2 regions of the Arthrobacter sp. 05N425 genome follow, and region 2 is predicted to be linked to the other one. Evidence: predicted binding sites of a transcription regulator. Region 2 holds the regulator's gene; the other holds the start of a gene.
The links. The regulator Rex, encoded in region 2, represses fermentation and respiration genes when NADH is low (regulators of the CRP and FNR family bind a similar motif). The targets are predictions, from matches to a motif close to CTTGTGAANNNNTTCACAAG.
Positions count from the first base shown of each region.

Region 1: AC1DGE_RS02795 (glyceraldehyde-3-phosphate dehydrogenase) is a predicted target of Rex. The motif match lies at 7,025-7,044, and genes of this name have one in related genera.

Region 1 covers NZ_JBFTMU010000001.1:602,469-613,783, forward strand. Annotated here, with positions in the region: gene AC1DGE_RS02755 (acyl-CoA dehydrogenase family protein) at 1-172, shown strand, start outside; gene def (peptide deformylase) at 219-791, shown strand; gene ppk2 (polyphosphate kinase 2) at 950-1,891, opposite strand; gene AC1DGE_RS02770 (1-phosphofructokinase family hexose kinase) at 2,027-2,989, shown strand; gene AC1DGE_RS02775 (hypothetical protein) at 3,089-3,655, shown strand; gene AC1DGE_RS02780 (hypothetical protein) at 3,675-3,962, opposite strand; gene AC1DGE_RS02785 (HNH endonuclease family protein) at 4,090-4,887, opposite strand; gene AC1DGE_RS02790 (hypothetical protein) at 5,038-5,247, opposite strand; gene AC1DGE_RS02795 (glyceraldehyde-3-phosphate dehydrogenase) at 5,313-6,806, opposite strand; gene AC1DGE_RS02800 (hypothetical protein) at 7,090-7,242, shown strand; RNA gene rnpB (RNase P RNA component class A) at 7,312-7,705, opposite strand; gene AC1DGE_RS02810 (slipin family protein) at 7,816-8,691, shown strand; gene AC1DGE_RS02815 (hypothetical protein) at 8,696-8,893, shown strand; gene AC1DGE_RS02820 (YaaA family protein) at 8,949-9,713, shown strand; gene AC1DGE_RS02825 (zinc ribbon domain-containing protein) at 9,773-10,510, opposite strand; gene AC1DGE_RS02830 (Nif3-like dinuclear metal center hexameric protein) at 10,573-11,315, opposite strand, start outside.
Region 2 covers NZ_JBFTMU010000002.1:323,317-334,631, reverse strand. Annotated here, with positions in the region: gene resB (cytochrome c biogenesis protein ResB) at 1-486, opposite strand, end outside; gene AC1DGE_RS04845 (cytochrome c biogenesis CcdA family protein) at 486-1,241, opposite strand; gene AC1DGE_RS04840 (TlpA family protein disulfide reductase) at 1,252-1,863, opposite strand; gene AC1DGE_RS04835 (histidine phosphatase family protein) at 1,866-2,531, opposite strand; gene AC1DGE_RS04830 (YceI family protein) at 2,746-3,294, shown strand; gene AC1DGE_RS04825 (hypothetical protein) at 3,504-4,088, shown strand; gene AC1DGE_RS04820 (GtrA domain-containing protein) at 4,303-5,160, shown strand; gene AC1DGE_RS04815 (redox-sensing transcriptional repressor Rex) at 5,208-5,903, opposite strand; gene AC1DGE_RS04810 (glutaredoxin family protein) at 6,007-6,279, opposite strand; gene AC1DGE_RS04805 (HAD family hydrolase) at 6,401-7,219, shown strand; gene AC1DGE_RS04800 (30S ribosomal protein bS22) at 7,383-7,481, opposite strand; gene AC1DGE_RS04795 (helix-turn-helix domain-containing protein) at 7,676-7,888, opposite strand; gene AC1DGE_RS04790 (3-deoxy-7-phosphoheptulonate synthase) at 8,081-9,193, opposite strand; gene AC1DGE_RS04785 (alpha-hydroxy acid oxidase) at 9,484-10,854, shown strand; gene AC1DGE_RS04780 (ArsR/SmtB family transcription factor) at 10,942-11,315, opposite strand, start outside.

The sequences.
Region 1 (11,315 bases), on a different contig from region 2:
CTCCGAACGGGCCAAGTCCGTCACCGACCGGTGCCTGCAGCTGCATGGCGGCTACGGCTACATCCTGGAGTACCCGGTGGCGCAGGCCTTCCTCGCGGCACGGTTGCTCACGATCTTCGGCGGCACGAACGAAATCATGCGCGACGTCGTCGGCCGCACCATTGCCGGCTGACCGTCGCAGCACCAGCAGCCAACAGCACTAAAGGAACTTTTTCGACATGACAGTCCTACCCATCACGATCTGGGGCGAACCCGTGCTGCACCGCCGGGCCGCCGAAGTTGAAGTCTTCGACGACGAACTCCGCACCCTGATCGCGGACATGTTCGAGACCAACGACGCCGCCAACGGCGTCGGCCTGGCCGCGCCCCAGGTCGGTGTGGGCAAGCGGCTTTTCGTGTACAAGTACGCCAACGACGACGGCGCCCCGCCCTCCGGCGTCGTCGTCAACCCGGTGCTGACCCTCTCCAAAGTCTCCGGGGCGCTGCCGGACCCGGACGAGGAAGAGGAAGGCTGCCTGTCCTTCCCGGGCGGGCAGTACCCGCTCAAACGCGCCGAATGGGCCCGGGTGCAGGGCTTCGACGGCGACGGCAAACCCGTCGAGTTCGAGGCGACGGGCTGGTTCGCGCGCGTGATCCAGCACGAGTACGACCACCTGGACGGCAAGCTGTACGTCAATAGGCTGATCGACCGCTACGCCCGTAAGGCGATGAAGCAGGCCAAGAAGAGCGGCTGGGGCGTCCCCGGTTTGACCTGGATGCCGGGTGTAGACCCGGATCCCTTCGGCCACTAGCCCCGGCGGGCTAGTCCCCGTTCGGACTGCGCCAGCAGGCGCGGAGTCTCCCCACCTTTGACGCCAACACGCAGGAAATCGCCGCGAATTTCGCGGGACGCGCCGGCGGCCGCCCCCAAAAGTGTGGAATTTCCGCCGTGGAGTTACGCCCCGGCGGGCTAGTCCTCGTTCGGTTTCAGCAGCTGGGCGGCATGGTCGGGGACGTAGCGGAACAAGTCCCGCGGCGGCCGGGTGTAATTGACGGCGCGCGGCCTCTGCGGGAGGGTAACCGGCTCCGTCCTGACTTCGGTGTAGTCGATGCTGGAGAGCAGGTGGGCGATCATGTTGATCCGGGCCCGGCGTTTGTCCTCTGCCTCCACCACAAACCACGGCGATTCCGCGGTATCCGTCTGCATGAACATGTCGTCCTTGGCCCGCGAGTAGTCCTCCCACCGCAGGATCGCCTCCCGATCCATCGGCGAGAGCTTCCATTGACGCAGCGGATCCTCCAGCCGGGACCTGAACCGCCGTTCCTGCTCCGCGTGGCTGATCGAGAACCAGTATTTGAACAGCAGGATCCCGTCCTGGATCAGCAGCCGTTCAAAGACCGGGCACTGGGACATAAAGCGTTTGTGTTCCGCGGGCGTGCAGAATCCCATCACCCGTTCGACGCCGGCGCGGTTGTACCAGGAGCGGTCCATCAGCACGATTTCCCCGGCCGCCGGCAGGTGCTGTACGTAGCGCTGGAAGTACCATTCACCGCGCTCCCGCTCGGTCGGCGCCGGCAGCGCCACGATCCGGGCAACGCGGGGATTCAGGTACTCGGTGACCCGCTTGATGGCGCTGCCCTTGCCGGCGGCGTCGCGCCCTTCAAAGATCACCAGAACCCGTGCGCCCGTGCTGCGGACCCATTCCTGCAACGCAACCAGCTCCGCCTGGAGCCGCGCCAGTTCCGCGGTGTAGACGCCGAGAGGCAGCCGGCCAGGCTGCCCCGGCTCCTCCCCCGGGCCGTCCTTATGGCGCGTGGGCTCCCGCCCGGCGCTACCCTTGCCGGCACTGCCCTTGCCGGCACTGCCCTTGACGGCACTGCCTTTGACGGCGCCTGCCTTGCGATGTGCCATGGTTCCCGTCCCAGTAATGGCGGCTGAATTCCAGCCTCCTGTCCTGCCGCGCCCATTCTTGCGGAGCGCCCCACTGCCCACAAGGGGATCTAGGCCCGGGGACAGTGTGAACGCCGTGCTCTTATGCTTGGCCCCATGGAAGCCACCACGCCGGCGCAGCCCATCCTCACGGTCACCGTGAACCCCGCCCTGGACATCAGCACCACCACCGGGGTGGTCACCAGCGGTCATAAGCTCCGTTGCGGACCCAGCCGCCTGGATCCGGGCGGCGGCGGCGTGAACGTGGCCCGGGTGGTCCAACGGCTCGGCGGACGTCCCCTGGCCATCTACACGGCGGGCGGCCCCACGGGCGAGGCCTACCGGAGACTGATCGAAGCGGAGCGGCTCCCCACACTGGTGGTTCCGATCCAGGGCAGCACCCGGCAGGACTTCACTGTCGATGAGACCTCCACCGGCAAGCAGTTCCGCTTTGTCCTGCAGGGACCCGAGCTGAGTGAACCCGAGTGGCGGCTGTGCCTGGCGCTCGTGGCGGATTCCATCCAGCCCGGCGGGTACGTGGTGGCAAGCGGCAGCCTGCCCCCCGGTGTACCGGATAACTTCTACGCCGAGGTGGCCAGGCTCGCGCGCGAGCAGAATGCGCGCTGCGTCGTCGACGCCTCAGGACCGGCCCTGGCCGCCGCCTTGTCCGAGGGGGTCTTCCTGGTCAAACCGAGCCGGCGGGAGCTCGGGCTGCATTTCGGCACGACCCTGGAGACCGAGCAAAGCGAGCTCGACGCCGCCATGGCGCTGGTGGCCGACGGATCCGCCGAACATGTCGCGCTGACCCTGGGCGGCCAGGGAGCAGTCCTGGCGTCCCAGGGCGGCACGCTCCGTCTGGCCGTGCCGCCGGTACGGGTGCAGAGCACGGTCGGTGCCGGCGACAGTTTCCTGGCAGCCTTCGTGCTCCGGCTGGCGCAGGGGCGCACGCTGGCTGATGCGTTCCGTTCGGCGGTCGCTGCCGGCAGCGCGACTGTCACCACACGCGCCACCGAGCTCTGCCACCGGGCCGACGTCGAGCGGCTCGAAGCAGAACTCGCGGAACAAGCCGCCCGGGCCTAGCCGGGAAACCGGCACTCCGCTGGCATGATGTGGCGCATGGGGGAAACCGAAACAAGCTCAAGACCGAGGCCGCGCACCTTCAAGGAGCCATCCGGCCGGGTGGTATCGCTCCTGGTCTGGGGAGGCAGCGCTGCCGGCATGGGCTGGCTGATGCTCGCGGGAAGGGGCGGGGCTGCCGTGGCGGCCGCGCCGTGGCTGGCTGCCGCGGCCCTGCTGGTCTATCTGACGCAGTGGCAGCCGAGGCTGATCGTGGGAGCCGACAAGTTTGACGTGGTCAACGGGCTCCGACGGCACCGGATCCCGTTCGCCGCCGTGGACGACGTCGAGGTCCGCTACTCCGTCACGGTGAGGGCTGCCGGTAGGAAGTATGTCAGCTGGGGTGCCCCGACGCCGCCCAGCGCCTTTGGCACCGGGTTCGAACAGGCCCGGGACTGGAAGGAACGCCCCTTCGGGATGCTGCCGTCCAATGAGCGCATGGGCCAGCCTCCGACGTCGGGCGGACGGGATGCGATTGTCCGGGCCTGGCAGGATGCCAGGCAGCCGGGCGCAACCAGCGGCCCCGGCCAGAGTTCGGCCGAGCGCACGGTCGTGTCCGAGTGGAACGTCCCGATGCTGGTCGTGGGGCTGGTCGTGGCCTGCTGGTGCCTCGTCTCATTGCTGTTCTGACTGCCGGACGGCCTGTGTCCTAAGGCATCACCTTGTAAAGCTCAATGACGGTCTCTTCCGGCGGGGATGTGAAGCCGCCCTCGATGCCGGCCTGCATTTTGGGCATCAGGATGCCGTCACGGAATTTCTCCCAGCTCTCCTGGGAATCGTGGACCGCCATGATTGTCCATCCACCGGCCGATGCGCCGCCGGCATGAAAGACCTGCCCCTCCGGCAAGCGGCCTTCGCCGGGATGAACCGCGGCAATGGACGCCTCGTACTGTTCCTTGGTTCCTCCCGGAAAAAAGTGCACAACTCCGTAGGCCATTTCTACTCCTCGAGTGGTGGGCCGTAGCTGACGATTCCAGTCCTAGACCTGGCAGTGTCGGGTGTCAATGAGCCGGGAATCGTTCCGCTCCCAACAGCGCAGACAGCAGCGCGAATCAGCCCGGACATCAGCGCGGCACGATGGTCTGCTGCCCCGGGCAGGCACCGAGAACCCGTTTCATCGCGTCCTTTTCGGCCGGCGTTACCCACAGCCCGTAGGCGGCCTTCACCGAGATTTGCCGGGCGACGTAGTGGCAGCGGAACGCCTTGTTCGGCGGCAGCCAGGTGGCGGCGTCGGACGCGCTCTTGTCCTGGTTGGCCTGCCCGTCCACGGCAATGAGGTTCAGCGGATCGTTGGCGAGGTGCTGGCGCTGCAGCGGACTCAGCTGCTGGGCCCCCTTTTGCCAGGCGTCCCCCAGCGCCACGACGTGGTCGATCTGCACGGCTTTGCTGGACGCCGCACCGCGCTGGAAGGCGATGGTCCGCCCGGTGTAGGGCTCCTGGAAGGTCCCGGATCCGACCCGGCAGCGGGAGCCTTCGGTGAACATGGCGCCGGCCAGGTCTCGGCGGAGGATGTCGTTGCGGGTGTCACAGCCGTTACGGTCGACGTCGAGCCACGCCTGGCCAAAGGCACTGCGGTTGTAGTTGCCGCTGGCTGCGCGGCCCTTGACCGGCAGCACCGACAGGAGGTCCACGGCGAGACCGGACGGCACGGCCCGAACCGGCGCGACCGGTTTCATCCAACCCGCCGCCAGCACGGGAGCCTCGGTGGGCCCCGCCACCCTCGGCTCTGCGATCGCAAATTGGCCGGCGGTGAAGAACCAGCCGAGGCCAGCCAGCAACGCCAGCATCGTGGCGCCCAGCAATGCCCAGGCCTGGCGCGACCGGCGCCGGGCGCGCCTGAAGTCGCGCCAGGTGACGGTCACGGAAGTTCCGGGGAGGGATGGGGCTGCTGCACCTCATCAGCCTAGGCCGGGGCACCGACAGCGGCCCGGTTGTCCACAGTGTGCAGGACAGGACAGGCTATGCCCCGGGGCTGGCGGCCGGACGGCCGCCGGCTGGTCAGTGCCGAGCGGTCACTGTTCCTTGGTGACCCGGCGGAGGTCCTCCTCGGCGAGATTCAGCAGCGCTTCCAACTGGCTGACCCGCGCGTCGTCGATCTCGCCGGCCTCGCGTTTGGCTCGGGCGTCGTCGAGGAGGCGCTTGGCTTCCTTGGCGTTCCGCCGGGCTACGTCGAGGGCATGTTCCAGGGTGGTTTCGTGCTCCACAGCCGAGTTCTGTTCCATGGCTCCATTGTGGTTCCCTTTCCCGGCCGATTCCAGCGAACCGGCCGGGAAGGTCCAAAGTGGGGCTACCCGACCTCGACCGGCAGCCCGGCAGCTTCGAGGGTCGCGGCCGCGTCCTTGGCCGGGAACGACGGCGGGTTCACGCCGGCCATTTCCTCCATCACACGGACCACCTGGCAGCTGTAACCGAATTCGTTGTCGTACCAGACGTAGAGGACAAGGTTCTTCTCGTTGCTGATGGTGGCGAGGCCATCGACGATGCCGGCGCGGCGGGAGCCGACGAAGTCGGTGGAGACAACCTCGGGCGAATCGATGTAGTCGACCTGCTTGCGCAGCTCCGAGTGCAGCGACATCTCGCGCAGGTAGTCGTTGACCTCATCCTTGGTGGTGCCGTTTTCCAGGCTCAGGTTCAGGATGGCCAGGGAGACATCCGGGGTGGGGACGCGGATGGAGCTGCCGGTCAGTTTGCCCAGGAGCTCGGGCAGGGCCTTGGCGACAGCTTTGGCGGCACCGGTCTCAGTGATGACCATGTTCAGCGCGGCGGAGCGGCCGCGGCGGTCACCCTTGTGGAAGTTGTCGATCAGGTTCTGGTCGTTGGTGAAGGAGTGGACCGTCTCTACGTGGCCGTGCACGACGCCGTAGCGGTCGTTGATCGCCTTTAGTACCGGCGTGATGGCGTTGGTGGTGCAGGACGCCGCCGAAACAATCTTGTCCGAATCCGTGATGGTGGCGTGGTTGATGCCGTGCACGATGTTTTTCAGCTCGCCCTTGCCCGGGGCGGTGAGCAGAACGCGGGAAACGCCCTTGCTCTGCAGGTGCTGGGAGAGGCCCTCGGCGTCGCGCCAGCGGCCGGTGTTGTCGACCACCAGTGCGTCGTGGATGCCGTAGGCGGTGTAGTCCACCGTGGCCGGGTTGTCCGAGTAGATGACCTGGATCTGGACGCCGTTGGCAGTGATGGTGTCGTTCTCGAGGTCCACCTTGATGGTGCCTTCGAAGGACCCGTGCACCGAGTCGCGGCGCAACAGGCTGGCGCGCTTGGTGAGGTCGTTGTCCGACCCTCGGCGCACCACGATCGCGCGCAGCCGCAGGCCGTGCCCGCCGCCGGCCTTCTCGACCAGGAGGCGGGCCAGGAGCCGGCCGATGCGGCCAAAGCCGTAGAGGACGACGTCGGTGCTGGTGCGGTCGTCGCCGCCGCGCTTGCCGACCACTTCGGCCAGCTCCTCGCGCAGGAAGTCGTCCAGGCTGATGCCGTTGCCTTCTACGCGGTACTTTTCGGTCAGGCGGGCAATGTCGATGGCTGCCGCGCCGAGGTCCAGCTTGGTGAGGGCGTCGAGCAGGGGCGCGGTCTCTTCGAGGCGCAGCTCTTCCTTGCTCATCCGGCGGGCAAAACGGTGCGCCTTGAGGATGTTCATGGTGGACTTGTTGATCAGGCTCCGGCCGTGGATGGACGTCACCACGTTGTTTTCGCGGTACAGCCGGCCGATCACCGGAATCATGGCCTCGGCGAGCGCCTCCCGGCCCATCCACGTATCAAGACAAGAATCTGACGTCTGGCTCACAGAACTACCTTCCTAAAATCCACCACATACGTCCTCGTATGCGGAAGTCGGCTGCCGGCGGATCTCCGGAACCTGGACGCGGCGGGGATTCGGTCCACCCCGGGCGCCTGCATGGAGCGCAAAGAAAAAGCCACCGGCGGCGAACGCAGACCCGGTGGCAGAACATCTACGTTCGCTATCCATTCTAGAGCGGGGCGCCGGTCCAGGGGGCCGGAGGCGGCGTGAAATCACTCACACGAGCGGGGTCCGCCGCGTCACCCAGCCCTTGACGTAGGATGTCCAGATGGGACTCATAGTTGCACTACTTGTCATCTGGCTCATTCTTTCGATCCTGGGCTTCGTCGTGAAGGGCCTGCTTTGGCTGGCCGTCATCGGCCTGGTCCTGTTCGTCGCCACGGCGGCGTGGGGCTGGGTGAAGCGGAAGGCCAAGGCCTGATCCGACACCTACACCTCGATCCAAACGGCAAGGACCGGCACCACACGGTGCCGGTCCTTTTCGTTTGGTTGGATGGGTTGACCGATACGCCGGGTTCTGTGTTCCCGCGCTGTTGCCGGCGCGGGAGTAGCGGCCATCCATCTACGGACGCCGTTGCCGACGCCCTCCAGCGGCCTACCCGGACACTCGGGCGGGCAGCCCTCAAACGTGTCCTGTCTGGCCTTGCTCCGGGTGGGGTTTACCTAGCCTTCCCGGTCACCCGGGAAGCTGGTGGTCTCTTACACCACCGTTTCACCCTTACCTGCTCCCCCGACCGTGCGGACACGGCCCTGGGGCAGGCGGTCTATTCTCTGTGGCACTGGCCTGCGGGTTACCCCGAGTGGGCGTTACCCACCACCCTGCCCTGCGGAGCCCGGACGTTCCTCGAGCCACTTGCGTGACGCGCGGCCGCCTGGTCAACCCATCCGGTTCTCATTCTACGGGCTGCCCCGCAGGCTCACCGCACCGGCGCCTTTTGGGCCTGCCGGTGGGAGAATGAAAGCAGCAACCCCGCCAGGCAAGGAAGCGATTCGGATGGATTTCACCGCCGTCGTCATTTGGCTGATCATCGCCGCGCTCGTGCTCATCCTGGCCCGGGCCTCGATCCGGATTGTGCGCCAGTATGAGCAGGGCGTGCTGTTCCGGCTGGGCCGGGTGATCGGAGTCCGGATGCCCGGGCTGCGCTTTATCATCCCGGTGATCGACCGGCTGCAGCTGGTCAGCCTGCGGATCGTGACCATGCCGATCCAGTCGCAGGGCATCATCACCCAGGACAACGTCAGCGTGGATATCTCCGCGGTGGCCTACTACCGGGTGATCGACGCCGTGAAGTCGGTGGTGGCGATCGAAAATGTGGCTGCCGCGATCAACCAGATCGCCCAGACGACGCTCCGCAAGGTGGTCGGCCGGCACAGCCTGGACCAGACCCTGTCCGAAACGGAACACATCAACAGCGACATCCGCGAAATCCTGGACGCACTCACCCTGGAGTGGGGCGTCGAAGTCACGCTCGTGGAGCTGAAGGACATCCAGCTTCCCGAAAGCATGAAGCGCGCCATGGCCCGGCAGGCGGAGGCCGAGCGGGAGAAGCGGGCCAAGATCATTGCCGCCGAGGGCGAGTCGATCGCGGCTGCGGCGCTCGGTGAGGCTTCTGACATGATGATGGCGCATCCGCTGGCCCTGCAGCTGCGGAACCTGCAGTCCCTCGTCGAGATTGCGGTGGACAAGAACTCCACCGTGGTCTTCCCGGCGCCGCTGATGAGCACCATCGGCGAGCTGTCCGCGTTCCTGGCCCGGGAGACCAAGGCCGCCCAGGCAGCGGTAGCGGCGCCGGCCCAGGCCGCCGGCCCCACCCCCGTGGCGACCACGGCGCCTCCCCCTGTCCCGGCGGCGCCAACGAAGGTAGCCTGACCTCATGGAACTGTTGCTCCTTGCCGTCGGCGCCGGACTGCTGGTCGTCGCGACCGTCGTGCGTGACCTCCTGACCCGCCGGAAGCACGCGCGGCTGGGCAGCGACCCGGAATCCGAGCGGGCACGGCGGGACATCCAGCGGGCCAAGACAGTCGGCCAGTCGAATTTCGTGGGCCTCGACAACACCGGACATCGGCGCTAGCCCGACGCCGGGCCGCGCGCGGCTGCAGCCGCCTGGCCGCCGGTAGGATCGTACGGTGCTAATTCTGCTGCCGCCCTCCGAAGGCAAGACCCCCGCGACCGGCGGTGACGCCGTCGACGCGGATTCGCTCAGCTTCCCCGGCCTCAACGCCTACCGCGCAAAGGTGCTCGAGGCGCTCGGCACCGTCAGCGCGCACGAAGACGCCCTGGCGCTGCTGGGCGTCGGCGCCTCGCTGAAGGCCGACGTCGAACGCAACACCCGCTTGCACGCCGAGCCTGCCGCGCCCGCCCACCAGGTGTATTCCGGCGTCCTCTACGACGCCCTGGACTACCGCTCGCTGACTCCGGCGCAGCGGAAGAAGGCGGACGAAAACGTGCTGGTGATCTCCGCGCTCTGGGGCGCGATCCGGTTTGCGGACCGGGTGCCGGCGTACCGGCTATCGATGGGCACGTCCCTGCCCGACGTCGGACGGCTGGCCTCGTTCTGGAAGCCGCAGCTAACTGAGGCCCTGGCCGCCGCAACGGACGGCGAGCTGCTGGTCGACTGCCGCTCCAGCACCTACGCCGCGGCCTGGGCTCCCCCGCCCGAGCGGACCGTGGCGGTGAACGTCTTCACGGAGGTCAACGGCGTCCGAAAGGTGGTGAGCCACTTCGCCAAGCACACCCGCGGGGAGCTTGCCCGGCACCTGCTGGCCCGCCGCGGCAAGACCCCGCAGACCCCGGCGCAGCTGCACAAGGCCGCCGCCGAGAAATGGTCCGCGGAGCTGGTCCAGGGCACGGCCCGGAAGCCGCACACCCTCAACCTCATCCTGCCCAACTAGCTGGCAGTTGTTGTCGTTTAGACGCCTCTAAACGACAACAACTGCGAGTCACTTGGGGGCTAGGCCCACTCGGCGGAGCGGACCAGGATGCACCCGGAATCCGGGCAGAAGACGATGTCGTCCTCGGCTGCGGCCTTGATCTCGGCGAGGTCACCGGGGCTCAGCTGCATGCCGGATCCTTCGGAGGTGCCGTGGAAGAGCCGGGCCGCGCCGACGCCGCGCTTGGCGAGCGTCTTCTCGTAGACGGCGAGCATTCCCGCGTCCAGTCCCTCGGCGAACTCGGCGCGCTGGCCGCGCACCACGGTCATCTCCGCGGCCACTTCGGCGAGCTGTTCGTCCAGTTCGGCGCGGATGGTGCCAAAGGAACCCTGGATATCGTCAACGATCTGCTGCTGGCTGGCCTGGCGCAGGCGCAGCGAATCCAGCCGCTCCAGGACCTCGAGTTCAACGTCCTCAAGATCCGAGCGGCGTTTGTTCAGGGACGCGATGTCGCGCTGCAGGGCCACGAGGTCCTTGGACAGCCCGGTGCCGCTGTTGAGCCTGGCCTCGTCGCGTTCGATCCGGGAGGCGACCTGCTCGACGTCGGCCTCGGCGCGCTTGAGTTCCAGTTCGGCGTCGTGCACCGCCACCTTCGCGGTCCCGAGTTCTCCGTTGGCCACACTGAGGGCAGCCTCCAGGTCGGTGATCCGGGAGTCGCTTTCAAGGCTGCGGCGGCGGTTGGACAGGGACTTGAGCCTGGCATCGAGTCCCTGCAATTCGAGCAACTTCAACTGTTCCGCCGGTGCTGCCTTGGCCACTATTTCCTCCGCTTGTTCACTTACCGGCCGGAGCCGGGCACCGTACCGGCGCTCCCTAGACTCTAGTCGCCGCCCGGAGTCAGAATGAAGTCCCAGGGGTCGCTGTTGGTGCTGCTGACCCGGATCTCAATGTCGTGGCCCTGGTCGGTCAGCACATTCCCCAAGGCCTCGGCGGCCGCCGGCAGCCACAGCCACTCGCTCGCAAAGTGCGAGACGTCGATCAGGTACGGCCGGTCATTGACGGCAGCCTCGCGGGCCTCCGACGCCGGATGGTGGCGCAGGTCCGCGGTCAGGTAGACGTCGGCGTTGCTCGCGCGGACCTCGTTGAACAGCGAGTCGCCCGCGCCGCCGCACAGGGCCACACGTCGCACCAGGCCGTCCCGGTCGCCGGAAACACGGACGCCGCCGGCCACGGAGGGAAGGATGCCGAAGACCCGCGCGGCGAAGTCCCCCAGCGTCTGCACGTCGACGAGGTCCCCGACCCGGCCGATCCCTTCCTCCGGAAGGCCGTTCGCGGCGGGCGTCAGCGGCACCACGTCCTGCAGGCCCAGCGCGTCGGCCAGTACGTCGGAGACGCCTCCGACGGCGGAATCACCGTTGGTGTGCACTGTCAGCAGTGCGGTCCCTGACTCGATCAGCCGGTGCACCGCCTTGCCCTTGGGGGTGTTGGCGGCAACGGAGGTGACGCCCTTGAGCAGCAGAGGATGGTGCGTAATGAGCAGTTCGGCGCCCCAGGCGACGGCTTCCTCGATGACTTCGAGGGTGGGGTCCACGGCGAAGAGAATCCTGCTCACCTCGGCGGACG
Region 2 (11,315 bases):
GGCGTCGGCGGGGACCACCAGGGTGCCGTACTCGGGCAGCCGGGACAGCCGTGCCGGGGTGCGCGGGGGCTGGGAGCGCATGGCTTTGTAGTGCACGATGGCGCGGGGCACGACGCAGCCGATCAGCGAGATGAACAGCAGGATGTAAATCGCGGAGAACCACGCCGAGGAGTAGACATCGTAGAGCTGCAGGGAGTCCAGGATCTTGCCGTAGTCCGGGTGGTCCTTGATGTACTGGGTGACCACCGCAGGGTTAGCGGGCCGCTGCGGGAAGAGCGATCCGGGCACCGCGGCGACGGCGAGCAGCAGCAGCAGGAACAGCGCGGTGCGCATGCTGGTCAGCTGCGTCCACGCCCAGCGGAGCATGCCCACCGGCCCCAGCGAGGGCAGCACAGCGCCTGCCTTCGCGGCTTCGACGGGACTGGTTCCGTGATCGGGCGTGCCGGGGGACGGGGATTTCTTCTCTACGTTCACTCGCTCGCTCATCAGATCGGCAATTTCACATCGGTTTGGAACCAGTACTGCAGCCCGGACACCCAGGCACCCCACACCCCGCTGGCCATCAGCACGCCCAGCACAATCAGGATTCCGCCGCCGGTGCGCTGGATGGCGAGCCGGTGTTTGCGGAAGAAGGAGAGCACCCCGACGCCGCGGCGGACGGCCAGGGCGATCAGCAGGAAGGGAATGCCCAGCCCAAGGCTATACACGAAGGCCAGCAGGGCGCCCTTCGCCGCGGACGATCCCCCGGAAAGGCTCAGCAGCTGCACCGCCGAATAGGTCGGGCCGATGCACGGGGCCCAGCCGAGGCCGAAGGTGATGCCCAGCAGCGGCGCACCCCAAAGCCCGGCTGGCGGCTTGGCGTGGATCTTCGCGTCGCGCTGCAGCCAGGAGAAGCCGCCCATGAACACGACGCCCATCACGATCACCAGCACGCCGAGCAGTTGCGTAATCCAGGCGTTCTGCGAGCCGGTGATCAGCGTTCCCAGCTGGCCGAAGGCCCCGCCGAGGAGCACGAAGATCACCGAGAAGCCGAGGACGAACAATCCGATCCCGGCCAGCATCCGGCCCCGCTTCTGCTTCTGCAGGTCGACGCCGGTCAGGCCCGTCACGTACCCGAGGTATCCGGGCACCAACGGCAGCACGCAGGGCGAGAGGAAGGATACGAGTCCGGCCAGCAGCGCCACCGGGATGGCGAGCAGCAGCGAACCGTTCAGGATGGCTTCGGCGAAGGGGCTGTTCACGGCGCCGGCCTTACTCGGCCACGGCGGCGGCGATGAGGGACTTGAGGGTGCCCTTCTGGATTTCGCCAAGCACCCGGGAGGCGACTCGGCCCTGCTTGTCGAGCACCAGCGTGGTGGGGACCGCGCCGGGCGGAACCAGCCCGGAGACGGCCAGCAGAACCGCGCCGTCCTTGTCGTTGAAGCTCGGGTACGTCAGGTTGAAGGTCTTGTCGAACGCTTCAGCCGTTGGTTTTTCGTCCCTCAGGTTGACGCCGAAGAACTGGACGCCCTGGCTCTTGAACTCCTGGTGCAGGGCCTCCAGCGACGGCGCCTCCACCCGGCACGGCGCGCAGGCGGCGAACCAGAAGTTGAGCACCGTCACCTTGCCCTGAAACTGCGACGCCGTGACTTCGGTGCCGTCGAACAGGGTGCCCTTGATCTCCACCGGTTTTTTCCGGTCGGCAGCGGCGAATTCGGTCACCGAGCCGTCGCCGGCGACGTAGTTCTTGTTATCCCCCGCCTTGGCCTGCTTGGCGAGGTCGTCCTCCTGGGCGCAGCCGGTCAGGCCCAGCATGGCGGCCAGGGCCGCACCGCCGGCGGTGAGGACGCCGCGGCGGGACAGACGGGAGTCGTCGTCGAACATGTTCAGGCTCCCGGGGTGCTGGAGGCACCGGGCAGGAGGACGACGGCGGGCTCGCTGTAGTCGACGCGAAGCAGCGTCCCGTCGTCGTTGAATACGAGGGAGGTCACGGAGGTGAGCGTGCATTCGCGCTTGCGCGGGTCGTGCCACAACGGCCTGCCCTCGGCGCTGAGCCGGGTGGCCCAGATGGGCAGCTGGTGGCTCACCAGGATGGCCTCGGCGCCGTCGCCGCCGAGCTCGACGGCCCGCAGGCGTGCGTCCTGCACCGCGGCGGTCACGCGCGCGGCCTGCTCTTTGTACGGCTCGCCCCAGGACGGCCGGAGCGGGTTGCGGAGCATCGGCCAGTGCTTCGGTTTGAAGATCTCGCCTTTGGACACCTGCATCCCCTGGAAGTAGTTGGCGGCCTCGATGATCCGCTCCTCGGTGGCGATTTCAAGGCCGAGGGCCTCGGAGATCGGCTGCGCCGTTTCCTGCGCACGGGTCAGCGGGGACGCCGCGAGGTGCACGATCTTCGCCCCCTGCGCGGCGCGGTCACTGAAGTGCTCGGCAAGCATCCGGGCCATCTGCTGACCCAGTTCGGAGAGGTGGAACTCGGGCAGCCTGCCGTACAGGACGCCTTCGGGATTGTGGACCTCGCCGTGGCGGAGCAAGTGAACAGTGGCTTGGGGCATGTGTACCAGTTTCTCAAAGGGCAGGGGCAATGACGAAATCTTCTACAAGAGGTAGAACTGAAACTTTTTGGGAAATGTTCCCCGGGGGTGGAATAAAAGATGCAAATGCATGTTTATACTGGGTGACGCAGTTAGTTGAGACTTCAACCAATGAAGTGAAGACCGACGATCAGATGAACTTCCGCACGACCCACCCGACTCAAGGAGAATCACCATGGCACTTCCCGCCAACCTCACCACCGGCACCTGGACCCTCGACTCCTCGCACAGCGAAATCGGCTTCACCGTCCGCCACGCGGGCATCAGCAAAGTCCGCGGCCAGTTCAAGGAAGCCGACGCAACCCTGGACCTCGCCGAGAACGTCGCCGACTCCAAGGTGAACGCCACCATCAAGACCGCGAGCTTCGACTCCGGCGACGTCAACCGCGACGGCCACGTCCGCGGCGAAGACTTCTTCGACGTCGAGAAGTTCCCGGAGATCTCCTTCGTCTCCAACGCCATCGTCCCCAAGGGCGACGCCTACGAGCTCCAGGGCGACCTCACGATCAAGGGTGTCACCCGTCCCGTAGCGCTGGAAACCGAGCTCAACGGCGTGGCCGTTGACCCGTTCGGCAACACCCGCGCCGGCCTGACCGCCGAGACCACAATCAGCCGCAAGGACTTCGGCCTGACCTGGAACGCCGTCCTCGAGGCTGGCGGCGTGCTGGTCAGCGACAAGGTTGCCATCAACCTCGAACTGGCCTTCATCGCCCCCGCAGCGTAGTCCGCGCCGCCCCGAGCGGCGGACAGGGCCCGTCCACGCGACGCCCTCTTCAACACCCCGCGCCATCCCCGGATGGCGCGGGGTGTTTGGTTTAACCGGGACCGCTTCGGGGGCTGACTTGGGCGCGTTCCACGAGCGCGCCGGGCGGCCTCCGCTCCCGCCCCGGAGTCAGCTAGGAACCACCGGTTCCGCGGTCTAAAGTGAAATCCATGAGCAATACCGGCGACGTCCCCGAGCCCGATCAGCCAGGCGCCATTCCGCCGGAACGGGGCAGCGTTCCGCCGGTCGGACCGGGTCAGCCCGGGCGGTTCGGCGGGTTCCGGATCGAGTGGCCGGCCGACCGGCCGCGGAACTTCCGGGACGCGCTCCCCCTGGGCGGTTATTCCGGGATCCTCAACCTCCCGGCCATGCCCACGGAGCTGAAGATCTCCTACTGGGTCTGGGTGATTGGCGGGTTACTCGGCCTGCTCGCAGGCGTGATCGGGCTCTTCGGCACCCTGGTCCTCTTTGTGGTCTCGCCCCCGGCCGGCATCCTGCTGCTATTGCTGGTGCTGGTGGCGGTGGCCCTGGCCGCGGCACAGGTCACGCTGGCGATGAAGATGAAGGAGGGCTGGGAATGGGCCAGGTTCGCCCTCACCATCGCCGCTGGCGTCAGCCTGGTGCTCGCCCTGGCCAGCATCGGCGTCGCGGGGGGCGGAAGCTGGCCCGGCTTCGTCATAAGCCTGGTGGCGACCGTGCTGATGTGGCTGCCGAAGTCGCAGGCCTGGTTCGACGCGTTCAAGGGCCGTTCCTGACCTTCCTCGGCACCAGGCTGCTCCTCGGTGGCTTTGCCTCCGGAAACGCGGATACCCGCGTGCCGGCGGCTCCAAAAATGCCCCTCAGAATACCTCCGCGGAATGACCCAAACCGCCGCAAGCGCGGGGTACGGTGTAGTTAAACCATGCTGGGGGCAGGGTGAAGACACTGGTCCCGGTAGCCCATCCCGTCATCGAAATGCAAAGGACCGCCATGAGTAACCCGCCAGTCGAGCCTTCCAGCCCGGACGGACCCGAGTCGGGCAAGCAGGCTCCGCAGTACGGCCAGAATGCTCCCCAGTTCGGACAGCAGCCGCCGGCTCCGCAGTATGGGCAGAATGCCCCGCAGGCGCCCCAGTACGGCCAGCAGGCTCCGCAGTATGGCCAGAACGCCCCGCAGGCGCCCCAGTACGGGCAGCAGGCTCCGCAGTACGGGCAAACCGGGCCCCAGTACGGCCAGCAGGCTCCCGGCTATGGCCAGCAGCCGCCGGCCTACGGGCAGGCCCCGGGCCAGTTCGGCCAGAGCCCCTACGGCCAATCCCCTTACGCGCAGTATCCGTCGGAACTCCCCACCGGTGGAGCCGGGACCAGGCCGCCGCAGCTCGACCTCGCCTTCTGGCTCATCATCGGTGCGGGCATCCTGTCCCTCATCAGCAGCCTGGTTGTGTCCTTTACCGGGGCGGACTACTTTGAGACCGCGATGCAGCAGGCCGGCGCCCAGCAGGGCAGGAGACTCTCAGCGGACGAACTCAATGCGGTGCGGGCAATCGTCCCCATCAGCGGCATCATTGGCGGCCTCATCTCCTTCGGGCTCTACGCACTGGTCGCATTCCCGGTCCGCAAGGGCAAGAATTGGGCCCGCATCCTGGGAACGGTCTTTGCCGCCCTGTCGCTGTTTGGCCTGTTCGGCGGCGTATTCGCCTTCGGCGCCCTCTCCGGCGTGCTGCAGATCATCGTGATCCTGATGGGCGTGGCCGGCATCGTGATCCTGTACTTGCCGACGGTTTCCCCCTACTTCCAGAAGCAGCAGCCGTTCTCCAACCCGTACGCGCAGAACCCCTACGGCCGCTAACCAAGCACCGCTGCAGAGGGCGCGGGAGCCGGATGGGCCGACTGAAGTCAGTCGGCGTCTTCCGGGTCCTGCGCCCTTTGTGCGTGGTAGGCGAGAATCTGCAGTTCGGTGGCCATATCCACCTTGCGGAGATTGACTCCCGGCGGGACCTGCAGCATGACCGGGGCGAAGCTCAGGATGCTGCGCACGCCAGCGGCCACTACCCGGTCGCACACGCTTTGCGCCACGGCCGCGGGCAGCGCCAGGACCACCATGTTGGTCCCGGTGCGGCGCAGCACGGCTTCCAGATCTGCGGCGTCGCTCACCCGCAGCCAGCCAACCTCGCTGCCCACCACCATCTGGTCGGCGTCGAAGATCGCCACGATGTCAAAGCCCCGGGACTCGAAGCCGCCGTACCGGGCGAGGGCCTTGCCGAGGTTGCCGGCGCCGACGATCGCAACTTTCCAGTCGTGGGTCAAACCCAGGGCCGCGGCAATGTGCCGGTTCAGGTACTGCACCTCATAGCCCACGCCCCGCGTTCCATAGGACCCCACATAGGAGAGGTCCTTGCGGAGGGTGGAGGAACTGACGCCCGAAGCCTCGGCGAGCGATTCAGAGGAGACCCGGTCCACCCCCTCGGCCAGCAAAGTGGTCAGGGCGCGCAAATAGATCGTCAGCCGCGCCACGGCCGCGGGCGGGATCTGCTTGGCAGCAGGTCCGGCCGCCCCGGGCAGGGCGTCGGGTGAAGAATCCAGCGAAGTCACTATCTGCTCCATTGCGTCGCGTTGTGACTCCACTCTAGAGCCCCCGCAGTTCGGGCCACAAAGCCGGGGACCGCGTCGCCGCAGCCGCTTGCCCGGGGTGCACTCAGGCTGACTGGCCGAGGGCGCGGCGCAGGGTTCGGGCCAGCCGAACCTCGTCGATCCGCCAGAAATCCCGCTGGACCCCGTCCACCAGCAGTACCGGGATCTCCTCGGCGTAGCGCTCGCGCAGGACATCGTCGTCGTCGATGGACCGCTCGGACCAGCCGAGTCCCAGCGCAGCGGTGACCCGGCCGACGGCGTCGCGCGCGTCCGCGCACAGGTGGCAGTCAGCTTTGGTGATGAGTACGACATCGGGAAGGGGCGCGGGTATGGCCATGGTTCCACGGTAGCCCGGCGCCCGGCCCGGCGTCGACGCGACCTGGTGTTCCAGCCGGGCGGCCGGTGCGGCGGGGCCCTTTCTGCGCGTGGGATCCCCCGCCATTGACTAGACTCGTGGCATGCCCGAGGAGAAGATCGTCGCTGTGGCCACGCGGCCTGTTGCGTCACCGCAGCACGGCGAAGCCGCCTTCTTCGACGTTGACAACACCCTTATGAGGGGCGCCAGTCTCTTCCACGTGGCCCGCAAAATGCATCAGCGCGGGGCGTTCACCATTCCCCAGGCGGCGGGCTTTGCCTGGAAGCAGCTGATGTTCGTGTTCCGCGGCGAGAACATGGACGACGTCCACGCCGTCCGCGACACCGCCCTGAGCCTCGCCTCGGGTTTCACCGTGCAGGACATCGAAGCCCTCGGCGAGGAAGTCTACGACGAGATGATCGAGTCCCGGATCTGGCCCGGCACCAAGGCCCTGGCCGAACAGCACCTGCGGGTGGGCCGCCGGGTCTGGTTGGTCACGGCCACGCCGATCGAGGTGGCCACCGTCATTTCCACCCGGCTGGGCCTCACCGGCGCTCTCGGCACCGTGGGCGAGATCCACGACGGCTCCTACACCGGACGGCTGGTGGGCGAGATCCTGCACGGCCCGGCCAAGGCCGTCGCAGTCCGCGGCATTGCCGAGGCGGAGGGCCTGGACCTGAACCGCTGCTGGGCCTACAGCGACTCCCACAATGACATTCCGCTACTCAGCATGGTCGGGCACCCGGTGGCCATCAACCCCGACGCCCGGCTGCGCCGCCACGCCCGCGAACACAACTGGCCGGTCTACGACTTCCGGTCCGGCCGTCGCGCCGCGACCCTGGGCCTGAAGGCCGCAACCGTCGGCGGGGCCATCTACGGTCTCTGGCGGGGCTTCTCCCGCTTCCGCGGCCCCACGGCCTAAGCGCACTCCGGGGCCAGCCCGCTACGCGTTCGGACGGGCGCACCCCGGATCCCGGGTGCCCCTGTCCGGATCCGCCGCGTATTGCCGGATCCGCCGCGCGTTGCCGAAAAGAAAATGCCCGCCGCCGAAAAGGCAACGGGCATTGACGCTGTTCGAAGTATCTCTACTTCTTGTTGCGACGCTGGTGGCGCGTCTTGCGAAGCAGCTTGCGGTGCTTCTTCTTGGCCATACGCTTGCGACGCTTCTTAATAACTGAACCCACGAAAGTTCCTTACCGGCTAGATGCAGTACCTGCCCGTTGGGAAGGGTCCGCGGGCTAAGCAAGCAGACTGAACAACTGACAGGTTCTTACAATGACGTAAAACGTTCCTTAACAGGGTACCGCCTATCCGGGGCACACCACGACCGCAGGCCCCGCGAAGGGGTCTGCCGCGGCCCGGTGCGACAGCGGAAGACTCAGGCCGTCTCAGTACGTCCGTCAACAACAGCACCCTTGAGATACTGTTCGACGGCGTTTTCCGGAACCCGGTAGGAGCGACCAAAGCGCACCGCCGGCATTTCGCCGGAGTGCACCAGGCGATACACGGTCATCTTTGATACCCGCATTACATCCGCGACCTCGGCCACGGTGAGAAAGCGCGCGTTGGAGAAGTTGGCCTCCGAAGACATTTCCCTATTCCTTTTGCTCAAGCGAACGGCTGCCCCGTCTGAACGACATGGCGGTGTGCCGATGCTGAGCCATCAAACAACCATGTGCTAGATACTCTAGGGGTTCATGGTGCCAATGTGAAAGGTTTCCGCAGGATTCTGCGAAGGATTTCCGCAGGATTTTCCCGCTTGGCCCCTCCTGCGCCCCCGCGTTCAACCCCGGACCCGCCGGGTGCGTGCCGACGCCGCCAGCTGGCCGAGCAGCGACGCCGTCACGTCCCAGTCCATGCAGGCATCCGTGACGCTCTGGCCGTACAGCAGCTGGTCGGTTCCCGCGGCGTGTTCGGCAACGTCAAGGGACTGCGCCCCGCCCACCAGGAAGCTCTCCAGCATGACGCCGGCGATGGCGGACGCGGAGGCCCCGCCGTCCTCGAGCTGGGCACCGATCTCCAGCGCGACCTCGGCCTGCCGGTGGTGGTTCTTGCCGCTATTGGCGTGGCTCGCGTCCACGATCAGCCGCGGGTTCAGCTGCCTGGCGGCGAGCCGGGCGGAGGCGGCTTCGACGTCGGCGGCGGAGAAGTTCGGGCCGTCGCTGCCGCCGCGCAGGATGACGTGGGTGTCCGGGTTTCCGGCGGTGCTGACCAGCGCGGCCCTTCCGTCGCCGTCGATCCCCAGGAAGGCCTGGGCGGCACCCGCAGCACTGCAGGCGTCAAGCGCTACCTGCAGGCCGCCGTCGGTCCCGTTCTTGAAGCCGATCGGCATGGACAGCCCGGACGCCAGCTGGCGGTGGATCTGGCTTTCCGTGGTGCGCGCCCCGATGGCACCCCAGGCGACGAGGTCCGCCATGTACTGCGGGCTGATGGGCTCGAGGAATTCCGTGGCGGTGGGCAGTCCCAGTGCAGTGACCTGGCGCAGGAACTGGCGGGCGGCGCGCAGACCCGCGGCAATGTCGTGGCTGCCGTCGAGCCGCGGATCGTTGATCAGGCCCTTCCAACCGACCGTGGTGCGCGGCTTCTCGAAGTAGGTGCGCATGACGATCAGCAGGTCTTCGCGGTGTTTCTCGGCCTGGCTGACCAGCCGGCGGGCGTATTCCAGTCCGGCCTTGGGATCGTGGATGGAGCACGGGCCCACGATCACCAGGAGCCGGTCGTCGACGCCGTCCATGATCGCGCGGACCTCGTCCCGGCCGCGGCCGACGACCTCGGAGCCGCGGGCATCCAGCGGGAGTTCCGCGATCATCTCCTGCGGGGTGGGCAGCGCGGTGAATTGGCTGACGCGCAGGTTGGACGTGGTCTGCTGGCTGTCAGGGGCTGCTTCGATGCTCATGGTGGGTCCTGTTCCGGGTGCGGAGCGGGCCCTGATCAGAACCCGCCGGAGAAATGGCGAAGGGCAGAGGATGATCTCTGCCCTGTTGGCTCTGAAGGTGTGTTGGATGCGTGTCAGTTAGACGCGGGCCCCTCCAGAGCCAACGAAAAATACGCATACCAACGGTTAGTCATGCCACCGACCATAGCTCCGTCAACAGCCGGAGGGCAAAGCGGCGCCGTAATATTCCGACGGCGTCCCTTAGAGTGTGGTTGGACCACAGACTGTGACGAGACGCACCGGAGGCAGCAATGACGCAACCCCCCATCATGGGCAACCCCGAGGCCCCGACGACAGCGGAGGACACCGCCACCAGCCATCACACCGGCGGGACGTCCGCCAACGGGACGCCCACCGCCGGCAGGGGCCCGGTGCCGCGCGTGGGCGGACTGCCTGCCGCCCTCAAGCGCCGGGTGCCAAAGTACGCTGACCTCGCACCGCTGATGCAATTCCAGAAGCCGGACTTCGGCCGCGAGGCGAAGCTGCGCCGGGCCAGCACCATCTGGGATCTGCGGGACATCGCCAAGCGTCGCACCCCGAAGGCGCCGTTCGACTACACGGACGGGGCGGCCGAGGCCGAGATCACCCTGCGCCGGGCCCGCCAGGCCTTCCTGGACATCGAATTCCGTCCCGGCATCCTGCGCGACGTCTCCAGCGTGGACCTCGGCACCGAGATCCTGGGCAAGGCCGCCCGGCTGCCCTTCGGCATCGCGCCCACCGGCTTCACCCGGATGATGCAGTCCGAGGGCGAGTACGCCGGTTCCCGGGCCGCCGCGGCCGCCGGCATTCCGTACACGCTCTCCACCATGGGCACCGCGTCGATCGAGGACGTGGCCGCCGCGGCCCCGGACGGCCGCAACTGGTTCCAGCTGTATCTGTGGACGGACAGGAACCGTTCGCTGGAACTGATCGAACGCGCCGCCCAGGCAGGCAACGACACGCTCATGGTGACGGTGGATACCGCCGTCGCGGGCGCCCGCCTGCGCGATGTCCGCAACGGCATGACCATCCCTCCGGCGCTGACGCTCAAGACCGTGCTGGACGCTTCCTACCGGCCCGCGTGGTGGTTCAATTTCCTCACGCACGAGCCGCTGACCTTCGCCTCGCTGTCGCGCTACACCGGCACCGTGGCAGACCTGATCAACTCCATGTTCGATCCCACCCTGACCTTCGCGGACCTCGACTGGCTGCGTGAAACCTGGAAAGGCAAGCTCGTGGTCAAGGGCATCCAGACCGTCGACGACGCGCGCAAGGTCGTGGACCACGGCGCGGACGGCATCGTGCTCTCCAACCACGGCGGCCGCCAGCTGGACCGGGCCCCCATCCCCTTCCACCTGCTCCCGGAGGTCTCCGCGGCGCTCAAGGCGGACAACAGCGACGCTGCAGTCATCCTGGACACCGGCATCATGAGCGGCGCGGACATCATCGCGGCACTGGCGCTGGGTGCGGACTTCACCCTGATCGGCCGCGCCTACCTTTACGGCCTGATGGCCGGCGGCCGGGCCGGGGTGGACAGGGCCATCCAGATCCTCGAGACGGATATGCGGCGCACCATGGCGCTGCTGGGCGTCAGCCGGATCTCCGAGCTCACCCCGGACCACGTCCGGCTCCTTGCCAGATAGCCCACGGTTCCGCGAGAGGGCAGTTCGCGGCAGTGTTTGTGCCGAACACTGCCGCGAACTGCCATCTGGGCGCGGCAGTGGGGCCTGCTACTTTTTCCGGCCGAATTTTGGCAGGTTCGCCAGCAGGTCCGCGGCGCGGGTGGCGGCGCGGCCAACGGTCCGGCCGATCTGCTGCGGCCGTTTGTCCTCCCCGGCGGTGCCGACGGGGAGGGCGACGGCGGGGCTGAGCGTGCTGCCCGCGGTACGTTCGGCCAACGCCGCTGCGGCCGGTTCCGCTGCAGTCGGCGGGGTAGTCACGGCGGCGGCAAGACTGTCCGGGCCGGGTGCCGGGGTGGCGGGCGGCGTCGAGGGCTCGGCAGCGGCAGCGCGGCCGACGTCGAACGTCTCGAGCCAACTGGCGACGCCGGCCAGCGGCTTGGGGTTGAGCGCGTAGTATCGCTTCTGGCCTTGGGCGCGCATGC